DNA from 3 places in the Alsobacter sp. SYSU BS001988 genome. Region 2 is predicted to be linked to each of the others. Evidence: predicted binding sites of a transcription regulator. Region 2 holds the regulator's gene; each other region holds the start of a gene.

Region 1 (2,260 bases), on a different contig from region 2:
CAGCAGGCGCAGCGCCGCGCCGCGGACCGGGGCGAGGCCAACAATCTCTCCGTCCGCGTGGAGCTGATGGCCGACTGCCTCGCCGGGGTCTGGGCCAACAAGATGAACCAGCGCCGCAGCAATATCGACGAGAACGACGTGCGCCAGGCCGTGGCGGCCGCGACCGCCATCGGCGACGACCGCCTGCAGCGCCAGAGCCAGGGCTATGCGGTGCCCGACAGCTTCACCCACGGCTCGTCGGAGCAGCGGGTGCGCTGGCTGATGACCGGGCTCAAGAACGGCGACGTGAGGACCTGCAACACCTTCCAGACGCAACGGCTCTGAGGGCTAGCGCCGGCCCCGGCGGTCGATCATCGGGCTGGCGAGCCGCACCACCCGCGGCAGATTGCGCGCGGCGAGCCGTTCGGTCGCCACGATCAGGGCGGCGGCCGGATGGGGCCGGCCGAGCAGGCTGGCGCCGCCATTGGCCAGCATGGCCCTGAGGCGACCGCGTCCCCCACGCGGCGTGAGCGTGAACGCGGCGCCACGCGCCCCGTCGGGCGAGCCGGCCAGGAAGTCGGCGGCCTCGTCCATCCAGCCGCCCGCCGGGACGAGACCAGGCTCGATGACCAGCGACCACGCGCAGCGGGCCGAGGCGGCGCCGGCGGCCAGCATCTCCGGCCTGCCGCCCTCCGCCCGGACGAGCGCGCAGCCGGCCGCGTCCGCCACGACGGCCACGAAGCCCGTCGTCTCGGGGGCGATCAGAATCACGTCGCGCACCACGCCCTCCGCCGCCGCCGGGACCAGCGCGGCGATCGTGTCGAGCAAGGCGGGCTCGTCGTCGAGCGCCGGGATCATCACCGTCAGCATGCGCGGGCCTTAGCACGGTCGACCGGGTTGAGGAACGCGGGGAAGGGCCACCCTGGGTGGAAAGGGCCACCGTGGGTGGAGCGGAGGAGAACAGGGCAGGAACATCTTGCCAAAGGCCTCGTTCCGGTGTCTGTTCTCCCTCTGTTCACAAATTGGAATCAGCCGATGCTGAAGCTCCGGCCTGAACCCCGGCCCCTCAACTATCAAATCGGCGACGGCGTCAACGAGGCCGACCTGGTCGACGCCGGGCGCCGTCGCGGGCGGGGCGCGGTCTCCAACAAGTCGGGGCGCTTCGAGCCTATCGCGCGCGTGGTCGAGGACGACGGCTGGGGCTCGTCGGAAGACCTGCCGGCCTTCGTCACGCAGGTGATCGCCGAGAAGGCCAAGACCGTCATCACCCGCAACGAATCGCCCGACATCTCCTTCGATCGCTCGATCAACCCCTACCGGGGCTGCGAGCATGGCTGCGTGTACTGCTTCGCCCGGCCCACGCACGCCTATATGGGGCTGTCGCCCGGCCTCGATTTCGAATCCAAGCTGTTCGTCAAGCAGGGAGCCGCCGAACTCCTGGAGCGGGAGCTGTCGGCGCAGGGCTATTCTCCGCGCACGATCGCGATCGGCACCAACACCGATCCCTACCAGCCCATCGAGCGCGAGCATCGCGTAATGCGCTCGATCCTGGAGGTGCTCTCCCGCGCCAACCATCCGGTCGGCATCGTCACCAAGTCGGCCCTGGTCACCCGCGACATCGACATCCTCGGGCCCATGGCCGAGAAGGGCCTCGCCAAGGTGGCGCTCTCGATCACCACGCTCGACCCCAAGCTCGCCCGCACGATGGAGCCGCGCGCCGCGACCCCGGCGAAGCGCCTGGACGCCATCCGCCAGCTCTCGCAGGCGGGCGTGCCGGCTTCCGTGATGGTGGCGCCGATCATCCCGGCCGTGAACGATCCGGAGATCGAGGCCATCCTGGCGGCCGCGGCGGCGGCCGGCGCCCGCGAGGCCGGCTACGTGCTGCTTCGCCTGCCGCACGAGGTGCGCGACCTTTTCCGCGAATGGCTCCTGGAGCATCATCCCGGCAAGCTTCGGCACGTGCTGTCGCTGATCCGGTCCACCCGCGGCGGAAAGGACTATGACGCCAAGTGGGGGGAGCGGATGACCGGAGACGGGCCCTATGCGTGGATGATCGGCCGCCGCTTCGAGATCGCCGCCGAAAAGCTCGAACTGAACAAGCGCCGCCTGAAGCTGCGGACCGACCTGTTCACGCCGCCCAAGCGCGCCGGCGAGCAGCTCACTTTGTTCTGAGGGACGCCGAGGGGGATCCAGAATGGCCGTCGCGCCCCGCATCAGCCTGATCACGCTCGCCGTGGCGGACGTCGCCGCGGCGACCCGCTTCTACCAGGCGCTGGGATGG
Region 2 (2,260 bases):
TCGGTGGGCGACCACGACCTCGTGCAGTCCGCACTGACCCGGCGCGGCATGACGCTGGGCTTCTGGCGCATCGCCATGCGGCCCGGAAAGCCCCTGATCTTCGGCCGCATGCAGGGCATGGCCATCCTGGGCCTGCCGGGCAACCCGGTCTCGTCCATCGTGTGCGGCCGGCTCTTCCTCGCTCCACTGATCCGCGCGCTCCAGGGCGACCCGAAAGCCGGGGCCGACGTCACCGAGACGGCGACGCTCGGCGCCGACGTCGCGGCCAACGACTCGCGCCAGGACTACCTGCGCGCGACGCTGGAGCGCGGACCCGGCGGCGAGCTCCGCGCCACGCCCTTCGGGCGCCAGGATTCATCGATGCTGCGGGTGCTGGCGCAAGCCGACTGCCTCCTGGTGCGCAAGCCCCACGCCCCTCCCGGCAAGGCCGGGGACCCCTGCCGCATCGTGAGGCTCTGAGCAGGCGCGCCCGACGGCCGACGCCAGCGGCATCGGGCCGACCGCTTCCAAGCCCGCCGGCCTGACGCTGCGACGCGCCCCGCGCGGGCGGCGGCCTGACCTCCATGACGGAATCGCGGGGGACGATTGCGGAACACAGGCTGAACATGTATGGTTTGTTCGTGATTTGTTTTGACGAGTCGCCGGGTGGTCCCGGCCGCCGTCGGACAGCGGAGATCCTTGCGCGATGTTGACGCGAAAGCAGCACGAACTCCTGCGCTTCATCCACGATCGCCTGCGCGAGGACGGCGTGCCGCCCTCTTTCGACGAGATGAAGGAGGCGTTGGACCTGAAATCGAAGTCGGGCATCCACCGCCTCATCATGGCGCTGGAGGAGCGCGGCTTCATCCGCCGGCTGCCCAACCGGGCGCGCGCCATCGAGGTGGTGCGGATGCCCGAGCAGTCCGTGCCGGGTCAGGCGCCCCGGGGCCGCTTCAGCCCGAACGTCATCGAGGGCAATCTCGGCAAGCTCCGCCCCAAGGTCCTGGGCGAAGAGGCTAACCAGAACGTGTCCATCCCGGTGATGGGCAGGATCGCGGCGGGCACGCCGATCTCGGCCATCCAGTCGCGCAGCCACACGATCAGCCTGCCGCCGGACATGCTCTCCTCCGGCGAGCACTACGCCCTCGAGGTCCGCGGCGATTCGATGATCGAGGCGGGCATCCTCGACGGCGACACCGTTGTGCTGCGCAAGCAGGACAACGCCGACAATGGCGACATCATCGTCGCCCTGATCGACGATGAGGAGGCGACGCTGAAGCGGCTTCGCCGCCGCGGCTCCTCGATCGCGCTCGAAGCCGCCAACCCGGCCTTCGAAACCCGCGTTCTCGGTCCCGACCGGGTGCGCATCCAGGGCAAGCTGGTGAGCCTGCTGCGCAAATACTGAGCCTCGGTTCGGACGCGTCGCGCCGGTCACCTTCTCCCGTCGAGGGGATCGGGGTCGGGATCGGCGTCATCCTCGGGGCTCAGGGCCGGCTGGACAGGCGCCGCCGGTTCCGTCCGCGGATCGGGCGGCGCGGTGCGGGCCGCACGAGTCGTCCTGGCTCTGGGCGACGGGATCTGCGGACCTTGGCTGGGTTTGGCCTGCGCTGGCGTGACGTCAGCCTGCGCGGCGTCAGCAGGCTCGGCGTCGCCAATAGCGGATCGCGGCTCCGCCGGCGCCAGCGCTGACGGCGCGCTCGTGGCCTTGCTCTTCTTTTTCTTTTTGCGCGAAGGCGGCGACACGGCCGGGCGCGCCTCCTGCGTCTGCGCGCCCCCATCCTCAGCCGCAGGCGCGGCGGCCGGCGGGCTGCGGACGGGCTGGGCGGGAGCGCCGGCCGGAGCCCTCGGGGCCGGCGGTGCGGGAGCAGGAGCCATCGGCGCGCTGACCGCCGCTTCGTCGTCTTCCTCGCCATGGGAGGGCGTCCCGCCCTGCGCGGCGCGGGCGCGGGCGGCGGCCGCGGCCTCCAGCGCCTTGGCGCTGGGCTCGCGCGGCGCCGCGGGCCGCGGGATCCAAGGCCGGTCCCGCTGAGGGCTGCGCTCGCTCTCGATGCGGAAACCCTCTCCCTCGCGGACCAGCGCCACGGCGCCCAGCGCGGCGAGGCGCGTCCGGTCGAGCACCAGCGGACGGTCGCACCAGGCGGGCGCGGCGAGCGGGGTGACGATGACGGCGGCGCGGCCGCAGTCCTCCGCGAAGGCCGCCGCCGAGAGCACCTGCGACAGGGCCTCGCCGTCCGCCATTTTGACCACGCAGCCGAGCGGATCGCAGGACGCGCCGGCGCCG
Region 3 (2,260 bases), on a different contig from region 2:
TCGAGGCGCTCCGGTACGAGTGACCGCGATGGCCAAGGACGACTACCCGGCGCTCTATCTCTACCAGGTGCAGCGCCGCTTCAAGGAAGGTGCCGGCGCGCTGGAGATCCTGCGCGGGGCCGATCTCGCGGTGTGGGCCGGGCAGTCCGTCGCCCTGATCGCGCCGTCCGGGACGGGCAAATCGACCCTGCTGCAGATCGCCGGCCTGCTAGAGAAGCCCGACGCCGGCGAGGTCTATGTCGACAAGGTCGGCACGGTGTCGCTGGCGGACGACGAGCGCACGGCGATGCGCCGCAACGCGATCGGGTTCGTCTACCAGTCGCACCACCTCCTGCCCGAGTTCACCGCGCTGGAGAACGTCATGCTGCCGCAGCTCATCCGCGGGCTCGCCCGGCGGGACGCGGTCGAGAGGGCGACCGGCCTCCTCACCTATCTGGGACTGGGCGAGCGGCTGAAGCATCGTCCGGCCGAGCTCTCCGGCGGCGAGCAGCAGCGCGTCGCGCTGGCCCGCGCCGTGGCCAATGCGCCCCGCGTTCTGCTGGCCGACGAGCCGACCGGCAACCTCGACCCGAAGACCTCGCGGCACGTCTTCGACATCCTCACCCGGCTGGTGAAGGAGACGGGGCTCGCCGCCATCGTGGCGACCCACAATCTCGACCTCGCCGCCCAGATGGACCGGCGCGTGACCATCCGGGACGGCGTCGTGGTCGAGCTCGCCTGAGGCGTTCCGCCCGGCGTTAACGGCCGCCGGGCGGCCCGATTAACCACTGAAAGAGGAGTTCCGCGCCCGAGGGGGCCGTCGTCGCGGGACGCCGTTGCGCAGCGAACAAAAACGGAACATGATGGGTTCATCAAGAGAACGGAGGCACATCATGGTCCGTACGCTGATCGCCGACATCGCCGAGCTCGCCGCCCTGAGCTCCTTCGCCGCCACCATCCTGGTCTGGGCCAACGCCTTCCCTGCCTGAGATGAAGCGCCCCCTGCGACGAGCCGGCCGGCGGGCGGGGTGGCGCCGTTGCAGCGGGGCGCCGGGAAAAGGAACGGGACCGTCCCTCGTCAACAGCCGCGGCGCGCGGTCCGCTGGACCGCACCCGCGAGGGCGGAGAGAGTGCTGCCGCGGCGATGGGAGGCTTCAGCGTGAGTCGGGTTCTGGGCGATGTCGGTTTCGTGCACCTGCACGTGCACTCTTCCTTCTCGCTGCTGGAAGGCTCGCTGCGCATCGACGATTTGAAGAAGCTCGCCATCAAGGACCGCATGCCGGCGCTGGCCCTGACGGACAGCAACAACCTGTTCGGCGCCCTGGAATTCTCCGAGAAGTTGTCGGCCGCCGGCGTGCAGCCCATCACCGGCGTCGAGCTCTCGGTGGAGATGGGCGACGACAAGCCGGGGAGGGGGCTGACGGTCCCGACCAGGCCCACGCTGGTCCTGCTGGCCGCCGACGCGGCCGGCTACGCCAACCTGATGCTCCTGGCGTCCCGCGCCTATATGGGCCCCGCGCCCGGCGAGCCGCCGCATGTCCAGGTCGCCGAACTGCTGGCCTGCTCGCAGGGCCTGATCGCGCTGACGGGCGGACCGGACGGCCCCATCGACAAGGCCATTGCGGCCGGGCAGCTGGACCTCGCGGGCGCGCGGCTCGACCTGCTGGCGCAGGCCTTCGGCGACCGGCTCTATGTCGAGATCCAGCGCCATGGCGTCGACAGCGAGCGCGGGGTCGAGAACGACCTCATCGATCTCGCCTACGCCCGGCGCCTGCCCCTGGTGGGGACCAACGAGCCCTATTTCCCGAAGCCGGACGACTACGAGGCCCACGACGCCCTGCTGGCGATCGCGGACGGTCGGCTGGTGTCGGATCCGGAGCGGCGGCGGGTGACGCCGGACCACGCCTTCAAGACGCGCGCCGAGATGGTGGAGATCTTCCGCGACCTGCCGGAGGCCGCCTCCAACACCATCGAGATCGCGATGCGCTGCAGCTATCGGCCGCGCACCGGCAAGCCGATCCTGCCGCGCTTCACCACCGGCGACCACGAGGACCCCGCGCTGGTCGTCGCCGAGGAGGCGGCCGAGCTGCGCCGCCAAGCCCAGGAGGGCCTGACGCGCCGGATCGAGGCGCACGGGATCGCGCCGGGGCTCACCGAGGACGACTACCGCCAGCGGCTCGACTTCGAGCTCTCCGTCATCGAGCGGATGAAATATCCAGGCTACTTCCTGATCGTCGCGGACTTCATCAAGTGGGCGAAGGCGCAGGACATCCCGGTCGGG

Evidence for each region. Region 2 encodes LexA, which represses DNA repair genes until DNA is damaged. Its sites were predicted from a motif close to TGTTCNNNNTGTGTTCNG; they were not measured.
Region 1: ACYVO7_RS07650 (PA0069 family radical SAM protein) is a predicted target of LexA. The motif match lies at 936-953, and genes of this name have one in related genera.
Region 3: dnaE (DNA polymerase III subunit alpha) is a predicted target of LexA. The motif match lies at 834-851, and genes of this name have one in related genera.

The regions. Positions count from the first base shown of each region.
Region 1 is NZ_JBTAMK010000003.1:122,318-124,577, forward strand. Features, by position in the region: gene ypfJ (KPN_02809 family neutral zinc metallopeptidase) at 1-324, shown strand, start outside; gene ACYVO7_RS07645 (glycosyltransferase) at 328-849, opposite strand; gene ACYVO7_RS07650 (PA0069 family radical SAM protein) at 1,015-2,151, shown strand; gene ACYVO7_RS07655 (VOC family protein) at 2,174-2,260, shown strand, end outside.
Region 2 is NZ_JBTAMK010000006.1:103,355-105,614, reverse strand. Features, by position in the region: gene ACYVO7_RS13715 (molybdopterin molybdotransferase MoeA) at 1-459, shown strand, start outside; gene lexA (transcriptional repressor LexA) at 686-1,384, shown strand; gene ACYVO7_RS13705 (ComEC/Rec2 family competence protein) at 1,411-2,260, opposite strand, start outside.
Region 3 is NZ_JBTAMK010000019.1:52,100-54,359, forward strand. Features, by position in the region: gene ACYVO7_RS23125 (lipoprotein-releasing ABC transporter permease subunit) at 1-23, shown strand, start outside; gene ACYVO7_RS23130 (ABC transporter ATP-binding protein) at 29-721, shown strand; gene dnaE (DNA polymerase III subunit alpha) at 1,124-2,260, shown strand, end outside.